4 regions of the Paenibacillus sp. FSL R5-0810 genome follow, and region 2 is predicted to be linked to each of the others. Evidence: predicted binding sites of a transcription regulator. Region 2 holds the regulator's gene; each other region holds the start of a gene.
What was found. Region 2 encodes LexA, which represses DNA repair genes until DNA is damaged. Its sites were predicted from a motif close to CGAACATATGTTCG; they were not measured.
Positions count from the first base shown of each region.

Region 1: the regulator LexA is predicted to act here: its motif matches at 1,915-1,928, upstream of addB (helicase-exonuclease AddAB subunit AddB).
Region 3: the regulator LexA is predicted to act here: its motif matches at 2,534-2,547, upstream of MKX76_RS28465 (SPL family radical SAM protein).
Region 4: the regulator LexA is predicted to act here: its motif matches at 1,516-1,529, upstream of recA (recombinase RecA).

Region 1 is NZ_JBBOCF010000001.1:3,098,046-3,102,448, forward strand. It holds gene addB (helicase-exonuclease AddAB subunit AddB) at 1-1,633, opposite strand, end outside; gene MKX76_RS14090 (class I SAM-dependent rRNA methyltransferase) at 2,029-3,402, opposite strand; gene MKX76_RS14095 (Na/Pi cotransporter family protein) at 3,523-4,403, shown strand, end outside.
Region 2 is NZ_JBBOCF010000001.1:2,495,250-2,499,652, reverse strand. It holds gene MKX76_RS11265 (YeeE/YedE family protein) at 217-1,281, shown strand; gene MKX76_RS11260 (sulfurtransferase TusA family protein) at 1,294-1,518, shown strand; gene lexA (transcriptional repressor LexA) at 1,724-2,350, opposite strand; gene MKX76_RS11250 (LysM peptidoglycan-binding domain-containing protein) at 2,528-2,899, shown strand; gene MKX76_RS11245 (DUF896 domain-containing protein) at 3,173-3,379, shown strand; gene MKX76_RS11240 (hypothetical protein) at 3,596-4,120, shown strand; gene MKX76_RS11235 (HAD family hydrolase) at 4,160-4,403, shown strand, end outside.
Region 3 is NZ_JBBOCF010000001.1:6,352,180-6,356,582, reverse strand. It holds gene MKX76_RS28475 (ATP-dependent DNA ligase) at 1-420, shown strand, start outside; gene ligD (non-homologous end-joining DNA ligase) at 426-1,340, shown strand; gene MKX76_RS28465 (SPL family radical SAM protein) at 1,326-2,471, opposite strand; gene MKX76_RS28460 (TetR family transcriptional regulator) at 2,687-3,262, shown strand; gene MKX76_RS28455 (hypothetical protein) at 3,392-3,658, shown strand; gene MKX76_RS28450 (serine hydrolase domain-containing protein) at 3,643-4,403, shown strand, end outside.
Region 4 is NZ_JBBOCF010000001.1:803,526-807,928, reverse strand. It holds gene MKX76_RS03765 (regulatory protein RecX) at 1-238, opposite strand, end outside; gene recA (recombinase RecA) at 384-1,445, opposite strand; gene MKX76_RS03755 (competence/damage-inducible protein A) at 1,734-3,002, opposite strand; gene pgsA (CDP-diacylglycerol--glycerol-3-phosphate 3-phosphatidyltransferase) at 3,111-3,698, opposite strand; gene MKX76_RS03745 (YajQ family cyclic di-GMP-binding protein) at 3,958-4,403, opposite strand, start outside.

The sequences.
Region 1 (4,403 bases), 600 kb from region 2:
CAGCCCCCCATACCTGGCGGTGCTCCCTTGCCTCTTCGGGACGGCCGGCCTCAAGCGCCGCTCTGCTCAGAAGCTCCAGCTTCTCCGGCACATCCGCTTCCTCCAACAGGCGGAAGACGGCCGTACATTGCTCGCGGGCGGTTGCCGCCTTCTTCAGACGCTTCTCAAATGGATGCAGGACTGACGCAACGGCAGCCCTGGCATATTCAATACGCTGCAGCTCTTCCGTACCGCGGGCTTTCGTTTCCCCTTCCTCCAGCGAGAGGCTGGGCGCACCCTTCCATGGGCGGCCATCCGTCCAGCGGGAGCCCTGAATACCTGAAGCCAGCACGTGATTCTCGAGGCGGTCCATATCTTCCCGGGACAATGAACCGTCAAGCGGGAGCAAAAGATCGGTCTTGACGCAGCGGAAGACGTCCTCGTACCTCCAGCGGCGCAAGCTGACATCCAAAGCCGAGCGGACAAACTCCACCACCGGATGGTGAAGCTCGCTCCGTTTCTGATCAAGGAAATACGGAATGCCATACTCCCGGAACAACGGGCCGATCAGATGCTCATAATCGCCCAGGTTGCGGACGAATACCGCCATATCCCGGTACCGGGCCCCTTCTTCCTGCGCCAGGCGGAGCATCTCCCGGATCGCTCCCTCGATTTCGGCGCGGCGATTGGCGGCTGCATAGAGCCGCAAGCCATCCGCTTGCGTGCCCGCCTCTTCCCGCCAGCGCATTCTCCTGTCATAGCCGCGCTCCAGATGGGCCAGCACCGGTCGTTCACTGAAACGGGGAGGGACTTCCGGCGCAAGCATGCGGTGCTCGGTATCCGCGCCCAGCTCGTCCGCGATCCCTTTTAGCTTTATGTACGTGCTCGCCGTAGGATGGAACAGATCCAGCTCATGGGGAATGCCCCCTGTTGGATAAGGCTTGTCCAAGGTAAGCGCAATCGTCACCTGTCTTGCATGGGCCAGCAGCTCGCGGATGACTCGATATTCCTGGGGAGTGAAGCCGTGGAAGCCGTCGATCCAAATATCCGCATGGCGAATATAGTCCGAATCCGCAATGCTTTCGGCCAGCGTCGCAAGCGTGTCCTCCTCGTCCATATAGAGTCTCGATATTTCCAGCTCATAATCCCGAAAGATAAGGGCGATTTCCTTCAGCTTACGCTGAAGCATCGGAGGCCCCCCTGTATGGGAAGTCAGCAGCTCAAGCTGTTCCTCCACGCAAGCGGCGTCGATGCAATACCGCTTCATTTCGGTATACAGCTCGCTGAGCTTGCCGACAAAACCGAGCTGCTCGCCCGAAGGGCCGAATAGCTCCAGCTCCTCCTTGCGGCGGCGAAGGATTTTGTACAGCAGCATCCGCTTGCCTTCCTCGCTGATCGCCACCTTGGCTGCTCCGCCGGTCTCCTGCATGACCCGGTAAGCCAAGCGGCGCAGGCTGAGCACCTGGGCCCTAAATATGCCCTTGATGCCTCCTGTGTTCACCAGCGCATGCTCCGCCTCGAACGATCCCTGTTCGGGAACGATCAATATCATCGGGTTGCCCTGGGGCGATTCCTCCAGTCTCCGGCTCATCTCTTCACGAATGGCCGTGCTTTTTCCGCTGCCCGACCGGCCGATTATAAATTGCATCCTCATCTTCGCCTCAAGCCTCCTTCGCCTTTTCCGACAGTTTACATGCAGGGGAATTCCTATGGTTCTATGAATCTGCCTTCCATCATGAGGATCCGCGCCTGCTATCTATTGAAATTTCGTATACATTTGTTGGAGTTTCCAGTCTTATTGGGAATGATGTAATCCGGTTTTTACAGACTCTTTTCCCCTTACCTTGCATCCTTTCGTTTTCAGTTCATCGCCTCGCAATTTGCGAATCTATCACCAGGATGCTGATTAATAGTATAGCATAAGCGGCGGCGGAAGGAACATACGTTTGGATTGTATTCCCAGTGGAGACGGCAACGACAAAAGAGCCTGTTCCAGCACAGCTCCTCACTGCGCTAAAACAGGCCCTGGTTCCTCTATGTCAAGATCACCTACAGATTCGTCTTGCTCCGCACTTCAAATACCGCAAATTTCAGATAGTGTCCCTCATCGACGCCGAGAATTTGCGGATGATCCTTGCCCGCGGCGCGCCACTCCACCAGCCGCAGCACCTTGCCGGCATCCCTGGCCGCTTCCTGGATCGTCTCCAGGAACAGATCCGGACGCATATGATACGAGCAGCTTGCCGTCACCAGATAACCGCCCTCGTTAACCAGCTTCATGCCGTGCAGGTTAATGTCCTTATAACCCCGGCAGGCTCCCTTGACCGCTGATTTCGTTTTGGCAAAGGCCGGCGGATCGAGAATAACCACATCAAAGGTCCGTCCCCCACCTGCCGTTAGCGGCTTGGACGTGTCCACCTTCTGGTCCGCCTGGGCGCGCTGCTGCCGCTCCTCGACTCCCTTTACCTGATTGCGCAGGTATTGGAAGGCGTCATCCACCACGAATTCCACCCGGTCCTGGAATCCGTTGAGCTCGACGTTCTCCCTCGCGCTCTCAATCGCATGCTCCGAGATATCCAGGCAGGTCACTTTCTTGGCGCCATACTTACAGGCATGAAGGGTGAAGCTCCCGGTATGGGAAAAGCACTCCAGCACCGTCGCGCCGTCCCAATACGGGAAGCTGACCGCCTTCCCGCTCTTGTTCACCGGCACGGTCTTGGTCTCTCCGTTCTCCTCGATCGTTTGAAGCGAAATGCCGCTGCGAATGCCCCAGCCGGTCATCAGCGGCTTGATCGAAGCCCGGTTTTCACGCTGGTCGAAGAAATAGCCGGTCTTCTGCCCTTCCCAGGTATCCACCTTGATCTCCAGCCCGTTCTCCGTAACGACGACGTGACGGGGACAGTCTCCATACAGCGGACCCTTGCGCTGCTCCAGCCCCTCAAGCTCGCGGACGGACACATCGCTGCGCTCATAAATTCCTCTCGGCTGCATGACCCGGACAAGCGCGCCGACGATCTCGTCGCGGCGCTTGTCCATGCCCAAGGTTAACAGCTGCACGACCAGCACGTCCGCAAAGCGGTCAACGATCAGCCCAGGGAGAAAGTCGGCTTCGCCATAAACGAGACGGTAGGCATTCTCGCCCTCGATAAACCGTTCCCTGTGTCTTTTGCATTCCTCAAACCGGGCGGCGAAGAAATCCTCGTCCATCCGTTCGATCGGCTGATGCGACACGATCCGCACCGTAATTTGCGATTGCGGGTTATAATAGCCGGCCGCCAAAAACCGCTCCTGATGATTCAGCACCGAAACCAGATCGCCCGGGGCAGGATCGCCCGTGACGGAGGCAATCTCACTCTTGTATACCCAGGGATGTCCCTGCTCCAATCTTTTCTTTCGACTGCGCTCCAAAATAACCGATGGCACTAGTAGTTCACTCCTTATGTGATATCCCTGGCGGCAATTCATTGGCATGCATGTCCGCCCGGGGTCATATACGTATTAACAAAAACCTCGATCCCCAATTCGAAAAAAAAGGAGAATCGCATGCTATCCTCACTCTGGTTTCCCATCTGCTACGGCCTCGTTCTGTTCCTGTTCGGCATGAAGGTGATGGAAGCCGCGCTTTCACGCTGGGCCGGGCCGCTGCTGCACAAGTGGCTTCGCATCGCGACCTCTACGCCCGTTAAAGGCATGGCTGCCAGCACAGCCGTCACGGCTCTCCTTCAGAGCAGCACGGCGGTTACGGTGCTTGCGATCGGATTTGCGAATGCCGGATTATTAAGCTACGCCGGAACCCTCGGGATCATACTCGGCACCAATATCGGGACGACGGTGACAACCGAGCTCATCAGCCTTCAAATCGGACGGGCCGCCATGCCGCTGCTCGTGCTGTCGCTCATGCTATGGGTAGGGGCCGTGCTGTTCAGCCAGCGCGTTCCTTCCGGCCATGATAAATTGCAGATGTCGCTTGTCCGGGGCCAATATTTATGCCTTGCCGTGACCGGCTTTGCGCTGGTGCTGCTCGGTATCCAATTCATGCAATCCATCGGGCCTACCCTGCAGGAGCTGGGCCTGTTTCAATGGTTTCTTGACCATGCCTCGCGCAGCGTTTTTTGGGGTATTCTTGCCGGCGCTATTCTGTCTGCGCTCATGCACAGCAGCGCGGCTGTAATCGCAATGGCGATGGGTCTGGCCGTCGGCGGCTCGCTTCCGCCTGAGATCGGCGTTGCCATCGTGCTCGGCGCCAATGTCGGCACCTGCGTCACCGCTTTAATCGCTGCAATGGGCAGCACGCCCGCCGGCCGTTTTGTCGCATGGTCCCATATGGGGCTGAATATCGGCGGGGCGCTTCTGTTCGCGCCGTTCATCGGCTGGCTGACCGCCGTTTCCGGCTGGCTTGCGGTGGACCCTGCCGGGCAAATCGC
Region 2 (4,403 bases):
TTAGTGCAGATTCCCAGGGATACTCAAACTAGAGAACAAAACCTGCATGTGAAACATGCGGTTGATTAAGACGACTAAGAAAATATCGGGATTTGTAACTTTTTTCCTGATCAATAATCATTGACTCCTTGGATTAGTGTAAGTAAAATCGTATAGTATACAAAGTATATTGAATTAGTCGGATTAATAGATAAGGGGGCATCGAATTTGGCACAAATGATTATCACAGGGTTATTATGCGGTGCTTTACTCGGATTTGTCATGCAGCGGGGTCGCTTTTGTCTGACAGGTGGATTCCGGGACATGTATCTTACAAAAGATAACCGGATGTTCTACGCCTTGCTGATCGCGATCAGCGTACAGAGTATCGGCGTATTCGCATTGATCCAGATGGGACTTATTCAGTTCCAAGCCGGCGAGTTTAACTGGCTGGCTACGATCCTCGGTTCTTTCATATTTGGAATCGGCATTATATTGGCCGGCGGCTGTGCGACAGGAACATGGTATCGGGCAGGGGAAGGGCTTATTGGAAGCTGGATCGCTCTTTTCGGGTACATGGGGATGAGCGCTGTTATGAAATCCGGGGCCCTGTCGCCGGTGAACAACAGCCTCAAAGGAATTTCAACACCAACGAACTCCATTCCGGCCACGTTCGGTTTATCGGTATGGCCATTTATCGCTTTACTTGCTCTGATTACTATTTTTCTTGTCGTCAAGCAGCTGCGCAAGCCAAAAGTGTTTATTCCGTCGCTGCCGCCGAAGCGTAAAGGCCTTAACCATCTATTGTTCGAGAAACGATGGCATCCGTTCGTCACCGCGATTCTCGTCGGATTGGTTGCGCTGTTGGCATGGCCGCTCAGCGAAGCGACAGGCAGAATGTCGGGGCTAGGAATTACCACGCCTTCCGCTAACATTCTTCAGTATCTGGTAACCGGAGATGGCGATAAATATTTGAATTGGGGCGTGTTCCTTGTACTGGGGATATTCCTCGGCTCGTTCATCGCAGCCAAAGGAAGTCGCGAGTTTCGCTTTCGGGCTCCTGATGCCAAGACGGCCGTATCCAGTTTTTCCGGCGGCATTTTGATGGGCTTCGGGGCCAGCTGGGCAGGCGGCTGCTCTATTGGAAACGGTCTGGTCATGACGGCGATGATGACATGGCAAGGATGGGTTTCATTATTCTTCATGATTTTAGGTACGTGGGCAGCTTCTTATTTTGTATATGTGCGACCACGTGCCAGCGCCAAGAAGAAGGCGGCAGTTTATCAAACGACAACGGCTTAGGAGGTTATATTAATGAAACAAAAATTAGCTGTACTTGGAATGGTATGTCCTTTTCCTTTGATAGAAGCGAAAGAAGCGATGGAATCTCTAAAAAGCGGCGACGAACTGGAGATTGATTTTGACTGCACGCAGGCAACGGAAAGCATTCCGCGTTGGGCTGCTGAAGCGGGCCACAAAATTACTAATTTCGTTCAGCTTACGGATGCATCCTGGTCGATTACGGTTCAGAAGAAGTAACGGATCATACTAGGTCGTGACTGAAGTTACCAACGGATAAAAAAATATATATCAAAATGGCCGGTCATTTGTTTGATCGGCCATCCCTATATCAGCCCAACTTGCTAATTTCCTTTCGTCAACGTGGAAATCTCCGCCCGAATAATAAAGCCCGCTCATCCTCTTGTTGAAAGAGGGAGCGGGCTTCTAATGTGTAGATTTTATGCTAGTGAACATCGCGGAACAATCCAATGACTTTGCCGAGGATCGTCACATGATTAAGTCGCAGCGGCTCATAACTAGGGTTCTCCGGCTGCAGCCGGATATGGTCCTTCTCCTTGTAAAAGGTCTTCACCGTTGCTTCGTCTTCTTCGGTCATGGCCACCACAATATCGCCGTTATCGGCGGTCTGCTGTTGACGTACGATCACATAATCGCCGCTGTGGATGCCTGCTTCGATCATACTGTCACCGACGACGGACAACATAAACACCTTGTCGTCCCCGACATAGTGCTGCGGCAGAGGGAAGTAATCTTCGATGTTCTCGGTCGCCGTGATCGGAACACCTGCTGTAACTTTGCCGACCACGGGAACCCGGGCGATGGTGTGGGTAAACAGGTTGCTGCTCTCGGATTCTTCCTGGCCAAGCAGCTCAATGGCTCTTGGCTTCGTAGGGTCGCGGCGGATCAAGCCTTTCTTCTCCAGGCGGTCAAGATGGCCGTGGACCGTTGAACTGGAAGCTAGTCCGACAGCCTCGCCGATTTCCCGGACAGAAGGCGGATAGCCTTTGCTACGAACTTCGTTTCGGATAAACTCTAAGATCGCCAGCTGGCGGCTGGATATTTTCGACATGCCGTATCAACCCCATTTAGTAACGTTTGGGAAAATTATAACATAGAACTGCCGTTCGTACAAACATAAGTTCTAAAATTATTGGAACAAATGTTCGATTGGGTATTGAAACAAACAGGTGTTCGTGTTATTATCGATTTGTAGTTAAGAGAACACTTGTTTGGGGGATGATATTTCATGTTGAAATATAGTACATACCGCAGCATTTATGAGAACATGCCGACAGAGACGGATTCCGGCTCCGAAGCCTGGATCCATCAGATAAAGTCAAAGATCGTTTCACTTCCATTAACGAAACTGCTGATCATTCTGCTCATCGTTGTATTCGGTTGGACAGGCGCATATTCCGTGTTCGCAGGAGGAACGGAAGAACCCACCGGAGAGAAGCTAGTTATTGTTCAATCGGGTGACTCCTTGTGGAAGATCGCTTCCGTTCATAAGCCAGAGAATGTGGACATACGGGTATATATCGATACCATTCGCAGAAATAACGGGCTGAAGGGTCCGGATATTCAGGCAGGCGACGTATTGTCATTGCCGGTATGGTAAGCGTCCATGCAGGTAACGGCACTCTTAGTCGTTCGGTTTAGATCTTAATATATAGTAGGAAGTGAAATTCGCCATTTCACAGATCGATGAGGTCGTATTTGAAATCTACTATGTAATGACTGAATTTGTCGCACTCTTTATGATATAGATCATGACATTCATTCCTTAATATGTTTATATTCGCTGAATGCAAGAGCTTGCAAGGGTGGTCGCCTTGACAAGCTCTTTTTCACATGGTTAAGTTATAATGATATTTGAAATGGAGGAGAAACCATGGACATCGATACTTTGGTAGAACGCATCAATCTATTGGCACGTAAGCAGAAAAGCGAGGGTTTGACCGAAGAGGAAATGAAGGAACGCGCAGAGCTTCGGGAAATCTACCTTAACAATATCCGCAGAAACTTCAGACAGCAGCTGGAATCGATCGAGTGGGTCGATGAGAACGAGCAAAAAGGCGGCCCCCGTCTGAAGCACTAGGTTTTGTCGATTCATCCTAAAGGACTCATTAGGGCTTCAAATGATGTTTTATTATCAAGCCGGGATGCTGCATGAACGAAGCATTGCTGCTTCCCGGATATAAATGAGTTGAGTTTAAGAAAACGATGCAGGCAAGGGAGTATATTGCCATAACATCCATTCATTTATTCAACTTTTATAGATAGCACAGGCGATATCAGATTTGGGAGGAACGATATGTCAAGATCTTGGGAACGAAAAGTCAGCAAAAATATGCAACAACTGAACAAAAAACGGAAGAAGCAGGGAATGTCCACCTATCAGGGATCTGCCATTTCCGATACAATGGACGTGTTTAAGGGACGGAAATATGTGCTGCCGATCGTATTGCTTGCCCTTGCGGCTCTTTATGCGCTTCTCGGCTCCGCGGCAGCTAAAGCGACGGGCGATAGCAATGGGGTCCTGAACTGGGTCGGTGTCGGCTTGTACATTCTGCTTGCATTGATGATTTTCCTGCGCAAGCCTTATCTGAAGATCGAACGCGCATCCGTGTCCACCATGAAGTTTAATCGGGAGCGAAGATTGGCCGCTTCGGAGATCGAGAAGATTAAAATTGCTTCTGGCTCTGTCGTCATACAAGGCAAGGGGAAAGCAGGCAACTGGGTGTTTTCGCGTATGATCAATTTGTACGACACTCAGGCGATGGGAGAACGGCTTGAAGAGTTCGCGAAGGCCCATCATATTCCGGTAGAACATCATTAATATATATAGCGCCTAAACGAACAAAGGGAGAGGGAGAACATGCCGATTACTGCCGTATTGTTTGACTTGGATGATACGTTGTTGTGGGATGAACGAAGTGTGGAAGAAGCTTTTGAAGTGACAGCCGAAGCAGGTGCCGCTGCAGCTGGGGTTGATGCCAAGGAGTTGCTGAATGCGGTACGGGAAGAAGCAAGATCGCTGTACGCATCCTATGACACCTTTGCATTTACCCAGATGATCGGGATCAATCCATTCGAAGGGCTGTGGGCGAATTTTACGGCTG
Region 3 (4,403 bases), 3.9 Mb from region 2:
TGGGCATGGGCCGAGGAACGCGGATGGGAGGGAATCGTTATGAAACGTCTCTCCTCCCCTTACCGTGAAGGGAAGAAGCACCGGGACTGGTACAAAAAAAAGATCGCCATCACCATGCAGGCGGAGGCTGTCGCTTTGATCATAAGAGAAGGCCGCGTAGCCAGCCTCGTGCTGGCTGACGATGAGAACAGCTATATCGGCAGGGCATCGCTTGGACTGAACGAACAGACCAAGCAGCGGCTGTTAGAATATGCAGGCCTGCATCCGTCAGGTGCCGGCTGGAAGACGTTGCACGCAGATTTGAAGAAGGAGCAGCTCGCTTGGCTTAGCAAGCCGCTGACCGCTACGGTTACCTTTCTGGAGTGGAGCCAGGACGGAATGATGCGGCATCCGAAGCTGCTGTCGATTGAGGGGGTGTAACGGCTATGGCCCGTACCGTCAAAGGAACGCTGACCATTGAAGGTCAAGAGATTCAGATTACCAATCCGGACAAGCCGCTGTGGCCCGAGGTCGGCATTACTAAAGCCATCTATCTGCAAAAGCTCGCGGCGATCTCTCCCTACCTGCTCCGCTATTGCAGAGGCAGGCTGCTGACAACCATCCGTTATCCCCACGGCGTGGACGGGGAATCGTTCTATCAAAAAAATGCGCCCGAGCCGCTCCCGCCCTTTGTCAGTACCTACGTGCACGAGGGCATCAACTATGTCATGCTGAACGGGCTGCCCGAGCTCTTATGGCTGGGCAACCTCGCTGCTTTGGAATTCCATCCTTCGCTCCACCTGGCCGGTGACGTTCTGCCATGCGAATGGATGATCGATCTGGACCCGTCGCTTCCCGAGGAGCCGCGGATCATGGAAGCTACGGCCATCGTCGGCGATGTGCTGCGCTCGCTTGGAATCGCCTCCGTACCGAAAACGTCCGGGGCAACCGGGGTGCAGATCATCGTCCCGATTCCCGAAGGCATTACGTTCGACGAGCTTCGCTCCGTCGGCCAATTCGTCGGTCAATACGTAACGGAGAAACACCCTAAATTGTTTACCATCGAGCGGCTGAAGAAAAACCGCGGCGACAAAATCTATTTCGATTATCTGCAGCATTACAGCGGAAGAACGCTTGCCGCACCTTATACTCCCCGGGCCAGACGCCTCGCAACGGTATCCACGCCGCTCACTTGGGAAGAGGTTCAGCGGGATGTCTCTCCGACGGATTTCCACCTGCTGAACATCGAGCAGCGCCTTAAAGAGAGGGGCGACCTGCTGCAGGCTCTGCCTCCCCAGCCGATCGGAGACATCGTCCGGCATCTGAATGCCAAGGGGAAGCCGGCATCAAAACGGAAATGATAGCTGCTCAACCTCCGGCTTCAGATCCTCGGCGGAGACGGGTGCCGCAGGCTGAGGCAGCTTGCGCTGGCGGATGGAATGGTGCGGGGCTGCTTCCCGGCCCCGCTCCTCCCCTTCCTTATAACCTGCACTTCCGGATAGAGCATGCGAGCCTGCCCCTGCAACATGGCCTGAATCAATGCCTTCCGCCAATCGGGAAGTCCTTCTTCCCGTCGCGGGATCGTAGGATCCCGTGGTTGGATTCGATGGGCGACTTGCCGTCCATCCCAGTCCATACTCCGACAAGAGGCGGGCGGCCATCATTTTGAAGCTTCGTATATACTGCTCTTCGGCGTAAGCTCCCGATCTGTACAGCTCCCGATAAGACGGCACGACCTCAGGGAAATGGAGCTTGAGCGTCTCCATATACCATTTCTTAACGTCGCGTGACAGCCTCAAGAGCGAGATCATGGCAAAAGAAGCGCCATGCTCCTTCACCCTGGACAGGAGCTCCCTAAGCCCTTCTTCCCCATCGGTAAGATAGGGCAGGACGGGTGCCGCAAATACGCCTGTCCGTATGCCGGCGGAAGACAGCCTCCAGACGGCCTCCAATCGGCTCGCAGGATGCGGCGATGCCGGCTCAAGCTTGCGGATCAGATCTGCATCCAGCGTATTCAGGCTGATATTGACCGAAACGTCCTCCATCCGGGTCAGGATGTCCATATCGCGCAGCACGAGCGGCGAGCGGGTGGTAATGCTGGTTGAGATGCGATACTTCGCCAGCAGCTTCAAGCATTCCCTCGTGATCTCCGCCTTTCCCTCGATCGGCTGATACGGATCCGTAGCCGTCCCGATTGTCACCTGCCCGATCGATCTCCGCATCGCTTCAATATCATGGCCGAATTTGGCAGCCGTATCGGACAGCTGCTTCGCCAGCGACTCCGCCGCATTGGTCTTCATGAAAATATGATGCTGGAATTCATCCTCCGCCCCCATCCCGATAAAGGACTGGAAGGCGCGTGCATAGCAGAAGCTGCAGCCATGTCCGCATCCTCTGTACGGATTGATAGACCAGTCAAACGGCATCCGCTCTTCTTTCACCCGATTGAGCGTTTGCTTGGTCGAAATGCTCTCATAAGTCGTTTGCGCCATATCCCCTTCGCCTCCTTGTCGTAACCTGCTCTATTTCCGAAAATGTTATGGTTATATTATAGCAAACATACGTTCTTATTATAATAGGAATTTACTGGATTTACAAATCGATTATCATGACATCCCACTAGCAATCAGGAAAATAATCCCTTATAATCGATACATAACATATGTTATATATCAAGTGTTATATTTATTGAGCAAGGAGCATACCTATGGCACCAAAGCCTAAATTCACCAAACAAGACATCATCCTGGCCGCATTTGACATTGCCCGTGCGGAGGGGCTCGATTCCGTCTCCATCCGGAAAGTGGCCGACCGCCTGGGATGCTCGATCGCCCCGATCTACGTTAATTTTGCCGATGCGGAGGAGCTTCTGCAGCGAGTGGTGGAGCACTCGCTTCACGTAGCCAAGCAGATGATTACCGGGCAGCGGACCGGACAGCCGTTTCGGGATATCGGGATGGCCAGTTTGCGCTTCGCCAGGGAATTTCCCCTGCTGTACCGGGATTTAATCATGAAGAACATTCCGTATATGAAGCATAACGAAGAACAGCTTAATGAGGTGGTCGAGCTGATGAAGGAGGATCCCGGCTTAGCGGGATTTTCCGGCGAGGAGCTTCGGGCGCTTTTAATCAAAATGCAGACGTTCCAGACCGGCTTGTCCGTCATGGTCGCCAACGATTTGTTTACAACGAGTGTCAACGAGGAGCAGGTAATGGCCATGATGAATGAGGCGGCCGAGGATTTCATTCGCGCGGCGCGCTTGCGGCAAGCGGAACCAACTTGAACAGCCGCCTCTCCTTCGGCGTGATCTCGGAGGATTTGCTAGAAATCCAAGGTTTTGAAAATTCCATGGTTCCGGGTTTTGAATTTCCATGGTCAAGCATTTCAATTCTGTGTTTAGGGAGGCATGAAGATGAAGGAAAAGGCGGGCCCATCGCCGCTGGATCAAATGCGATTTGATCGCTGGATGGCGGCAATGACGCGCAGAAGAAATATATTCGGCGCCGTCATGTGCGTCGAGAATCAGGATCGGTCGCTGTCGATCGTCAGCAGCGGCGGGGAAATGAAGCCGGAGACCCCTTTTTTTATCGCCAGCGTAACCAAATTGTACGTCAGCTGCGTTCACGGCAGCTGCTTCGGCTTGATGATCGGATTGGCGAATATTTGCCCGAGGCGATGATCAAGGGCATTCACGTTTACCAGAACGTCGACTATTCCCGGGAGATCACGATCAAGCAATTGATGTCCAACACCTCGGGCATTCCCGATTATTTCTCGGGACGCGTATTCGCCGACTTAATCGCCGGGAAAGACCAGTCCTGGCCGCTAGAGAAGACGCTTGAAGCCGTCAGGCAGCTTCGTCCGAAATTCCCGCCGGGCATGAAGAATAAAGCCCAATACTCCGACACCAATTATCAGCTGTTAGGGAAGCTGATTGAAACGGTAACCGGGCAGCCGATCGAGGCAACATTCAAGGAATGCATCTTCGACAGGCTGAGACTGACCCAGACCTACGTATACAAGGACCCTCTTGATGGAAGACCCGCTTCCTTTTATTACCGGAAAACCCGGCTTCAAATCCCCTTGTACATGTCCTCCATCGCACCCGAAGGCGGCATCGTTTCCACGGCCCGAGAGACCATGACCTTCCTCCGAGCGTTTTTCGACGGCGTTCTATTTCCGCAGACGCATCTGAAGGAGCTCATGGAATGGAAATTTCTATGGGCACCCGGCACTTTCTTCTACGGTTCAGGCATTGTACGTCAGCCATTGTCCCTCTTGAACATGAAAGACGGCTTAATCGGCCATTGGGGCCAATCCGGCGCATTTGCCTTCCACCACCCGGAAACGGGGTTATATTTCACCGGGACGGTAAATCAAGCCATCGGCCAGTCGGCCGCCGTCCACAGAATCGCCCGCATCAT
Region 4 (4,403 bases), 1.7 Mb from region 2:
TTTCATCCACGACTACGATATCCTGAAGCTCCTCCTTGCGGAAAATGCTCCCCTTCAGCATACGGTATTTCAGCATCACGTCTTCATGAACCGTCATCTCATAAGGACCGAACGATATCTTATAACGTCCTCTAGGCTTGCGCAGCTTCTCCACGGACGTGATCACCAGATCCTCCTGATCCGGAAAATGCTCGATCCCCGAAGAAGCTTCTTCGGTTATTTCACGATTATCACTCATAGCTTCTCCTTATCGCTCTGCAGCTTTTACATACTCCATACCATGGATGACTATTATGATCCCGCATTACGATAATGCAAAGAAGACCGTCCAGGCGTTCTTCTCAACACCGGACGGTCCTAGCACTATCAGAAATAGCTGGGCATTATTCCACTTTAAATAGATCTTGCTCTTCCAGCTCCTCTTGCTCCTTCTCGCTTGCGCTCGGTTCAGGAACAACCGTGGTCAAGTTGCTTGCTTCCCGGATTTTGTTCTCGATCACATTCGCCACTTCCGGATGCTCCTTCAGGAATTGCTTCGCATTCTCACGTCCCTGGCCAAGACGATCGCCGCCAAAGGAATACCAAGCACCGCTCTTATCCACAATATCAAGCTCAGTACCGATATCGATCAGGCTTCCCTCTCTGGAGATGCCTTCACCGTACATAATGTCAAGCTCGGCTTGTTTAAACGGAGGCGCAACTTTGTTCTTAACCACTTTAATCCGTGTGCGGTTACCTACGACGTCATTCCCCATCTTAATGCTCTCTACACGGCGTACATCCAAACGGACGGTGGAGTAGAACTTCAAGGCACGGCCACCCGGTGTCGTCTCAGGGTTACCGAACATAACGCCGACCTTCTCACGAAGCTGGTTAATAAAGATGGCAATCGTTTTGGACTTGTTGATCGCGCCGGACAGTTTACGCAGAGCCTGGGACATCAGACGAGCCTGCAGACCCACATGGGAGTCACCCATGTCGCCTTCAATCTCGGCCTTCGGCACAAGCGCTGCGACCGAGTCGATAACAATGATATCGACTGCACCGCTGCGCACCAAAGCTTCAGCAATTTCAAGCGCTTGCTCACCCGTATCCGGCTGGGAAAGCAGGAGTTCATCGATGTTAACGCCCAATTTGCTCGCATAGGATGGATCCAGCGCGTGCTCGGCATCGATAAACGCAGCTTGTCCGCCAGCCTTCTGAACCTCAGCAATCGCATGGAGCGCTACAGTCGTTTTACCGGAGGATTCCGGTCCATATACTTCAATAATCCGGCCTCTAGGCAATCCGCCGGTTCCAAGTGCTATATCCAATGCCAGCGATCCGCTAGGCACAATCTCTACCTGCATATGGGTGGACTCACCCAATTTCATGATGGAACCTTTTCCGAACTGTTTCTCTATCTGACGAAGCGCCATTTCAAGCGCAGCACGACGATCTGACAATTGTTCCACAACCCTTCACTGTTGATAGTCTAATCATACCTTGTTTTGACACGTTTGCCAAGCTTTTTTTCGAACATACATTCGTTTTTTTTAACCCTCCCCCTTCCCTGCTCATTTCCGGGCAGTCTCCATAAACAAGCAAAACCGCGGCATCATCCTTCGATATGCCACGGTTCTTCCGTACTTCCGATTATACCTGGATCGATTCTCCAGTTCAAGACCAATGTAAAAGATTTACTATTATTATGTCATGCAGCTCCGCATTCATTCACGAAGATGGGGCTCCTGCTACGCCTGCTCCGATCCCTCCGAGACAAGCCGCCGCCATAAGCGGTACAGCAGCGCCTTCGTCGCGCGCAAACGGATCGTCTCCCGGTTGCCTTGAAGATTAAGCTCGTGCACCTCGGTCTCTCTTCCGCGCTGGGACAATCCGATGTATACAAGCCCCACCGGCTTGCGTTCGGCATAACCGGGGCCGGCTACGCCGGTAACGGACAGTCCGAAATCGCTGTCGGTGATCAGCCGGACATTCTCCGCGAGGGCCTGAGCGACCTCCCTGCTCACTGCGCCGGGCGCATCATCGCCTTCCAGCAACGCTTGCGGGATATGCACAAGCTTTCGCTTCATTTCATTCGTGTAGGAAACGATCCCTCCAAGGAACATCGTCGCGCTGCCAGGTACGGAGGTCAAGCTTTCCGCCACCAGACCGCCCGTGCAGCTCTCCGCCGCGCTCAGCGTCAATCCCCGGTCTGCCATCGTGTCGACAATCACCTTCTCGATCGGCACATCCTCGCTGGCGTACATGAATTCGGGGCCGCGCTCGCGAATCCGCTCTTGCAGCTCATCAAGGCGGACCATCGCTTCGGACTCGCTTGCAGCCTTGGTGGATATGCGGACGGTCACCTCACCGTCCTTCGCATACAGCGCGATCGTCGGGTCGGTCTGCTCGGTGATCAGGTCCGAAAGCCTCTCATCCAAGGCAGATTCCCCGATTCCGGCAAACTTCAGCATCTTGGAGTAGATCGGAAGCTCATCCGTCAGCACATGCTGGAGCAGCCAAGGCTTGGCTTGCTGCTCGAACATCGGGATCAATTCCTTCGGCGGTCCCGGCAATACGATGTAATGCGTCCCGTCCTGCGTGATCGCATTGCCAACGGCCAGCCCGGTTTCGTTCGGCAGCGGCGTTCCCCCTTCGATGGCAATCGCCTGGCGGCGATTGTTCTCGGTCATAACGACGCCCCGGTCCTGGAAGAAACGCTCAATGCGGTCCATGGCCATCCTGTCGATATGCAGCGACCGGTTCAGCAGCGAAGCCAGCGCATCCTTCGTCAGGTCGTCCTGGGTAGGGCCGAGCCCGCCCGATAGGATGACGATGTCCGCTCTGCTGCTCGACAGGCGGAGCGCTTCCTTCAATCGCTCCATGTTGTCCCCGACTACGGTTTGGTAATATACGTCGATGCCCATGGCTGCAAGCTCTCTGGATAAGTACTGGGCATTGGTGTTTACAATCTGCCCCAGCAGCAATTCCGTTCCGACTGCAATGATCTCTGCTTTCATACGATAATAGCCCCTCCTGTACTCTTTTATGTTTGGTCTCGATATGGCTCAAACGGTGATAACAATGGAGCGCGGAAGAAAAAAGCAATAGGATTGCTCCTATTGCTGTTATGCTCCTGCACCGTCAAGCAGATGCCTGTTCTTGACAAAGTATTCGATTCCCGAATAAATCGTAATGGCCGCAGCAGCCCAGATCGCAATGATATCGAAAGGGATGCCGAGGAACACAAACGGAAAGTTGTTAATCAGCAGCGCGACAATCGCCACAATCTGAATGACGGTTTTGATCTTGCCGGACTGCCCGGCCGCGACGACCGCGCCGTCAAGAAGCGCAATCTGGCGCAATCCGGTAACCGCAAACTCCCTGCTGATAATGACAACCGCAATCCAAGAATCGCATTTGCCCATCTCCACAAGGGAAATGAGAATAGCCGCCACGAGCAGCTTGTCTGCCAGCGGATCCAGCAGCTTTCCGAGGTTCGTTACCATGTTGTTCTTCCTGGCCAAATACCCGTCAATCCCGTCCGTGCTTGCAGCAAGGATGAAGATCAGCGCCGCGATCAGCTGATTGTACGGGAGCTCGAAACCGTGCCACACAATCGGATCCGGGTAAAAATCAAAATCCACCAGCAAAAATACCATCATGATAGGGATCAAGCATATACGGGCAAGCGTGATTCGGTTGGGTAAATTCATAGGGCAACCTCCCTTGCATCGGGTTGTCTTGAAATTTCAGCAGCCCCACAAACGGCTGAGCGGATCTCTCGCGGCAAGGCCGCCCCTCCCAAGGGCCAAAAAGGTCTGAAGCGCTGAACGCTTTCCGTCATATTCATCCCCCAGTAATCTATGTATACGTTAATTCTTATATATCGTTTTTTAGTATAATCTTTCCGATTGCAGCCTGTCAAAAGGACAAACTGCAAGCCGGCAGGAATGCAGATGAAACGTCCATAGATTATTTGAAGTTGGTGAATTGCAAATCGAGCGGCAGATCCGCTTTGCGCAGCAGCTGCATGATCGCTTGAAGATCGTCCTTGCTCTTTCCGGTTACCCGGATTTGGTCCCCTTGAATCTGGCTCTTGACCTTCAGCTTGGAATCCCGGATAAGGATATTGATCTTCTTGGCGTTCTCCTGATCGATCCCCTGCTTCAGCGCCAGCCGCTGTCTCACCGTTCCCATCGAAGCCGGTTCGATTTTGCCGTACTCGACGTTCTTGATCGACAAGCCGCGCTTGATCATCTTCGTTTGCAGAATATCGATGACCGCATTCAGCTTGTACTCATCGTCGGACGTAATGATCAGGGCGTCCTTCTCCAGCTTCAGGCTGCTCTTGCTTCCCTTGAAATCAAAACGGTTCTCGATTTCCCGTTCAGCCTGATTAACCGCGTTGTTCAGTTCCT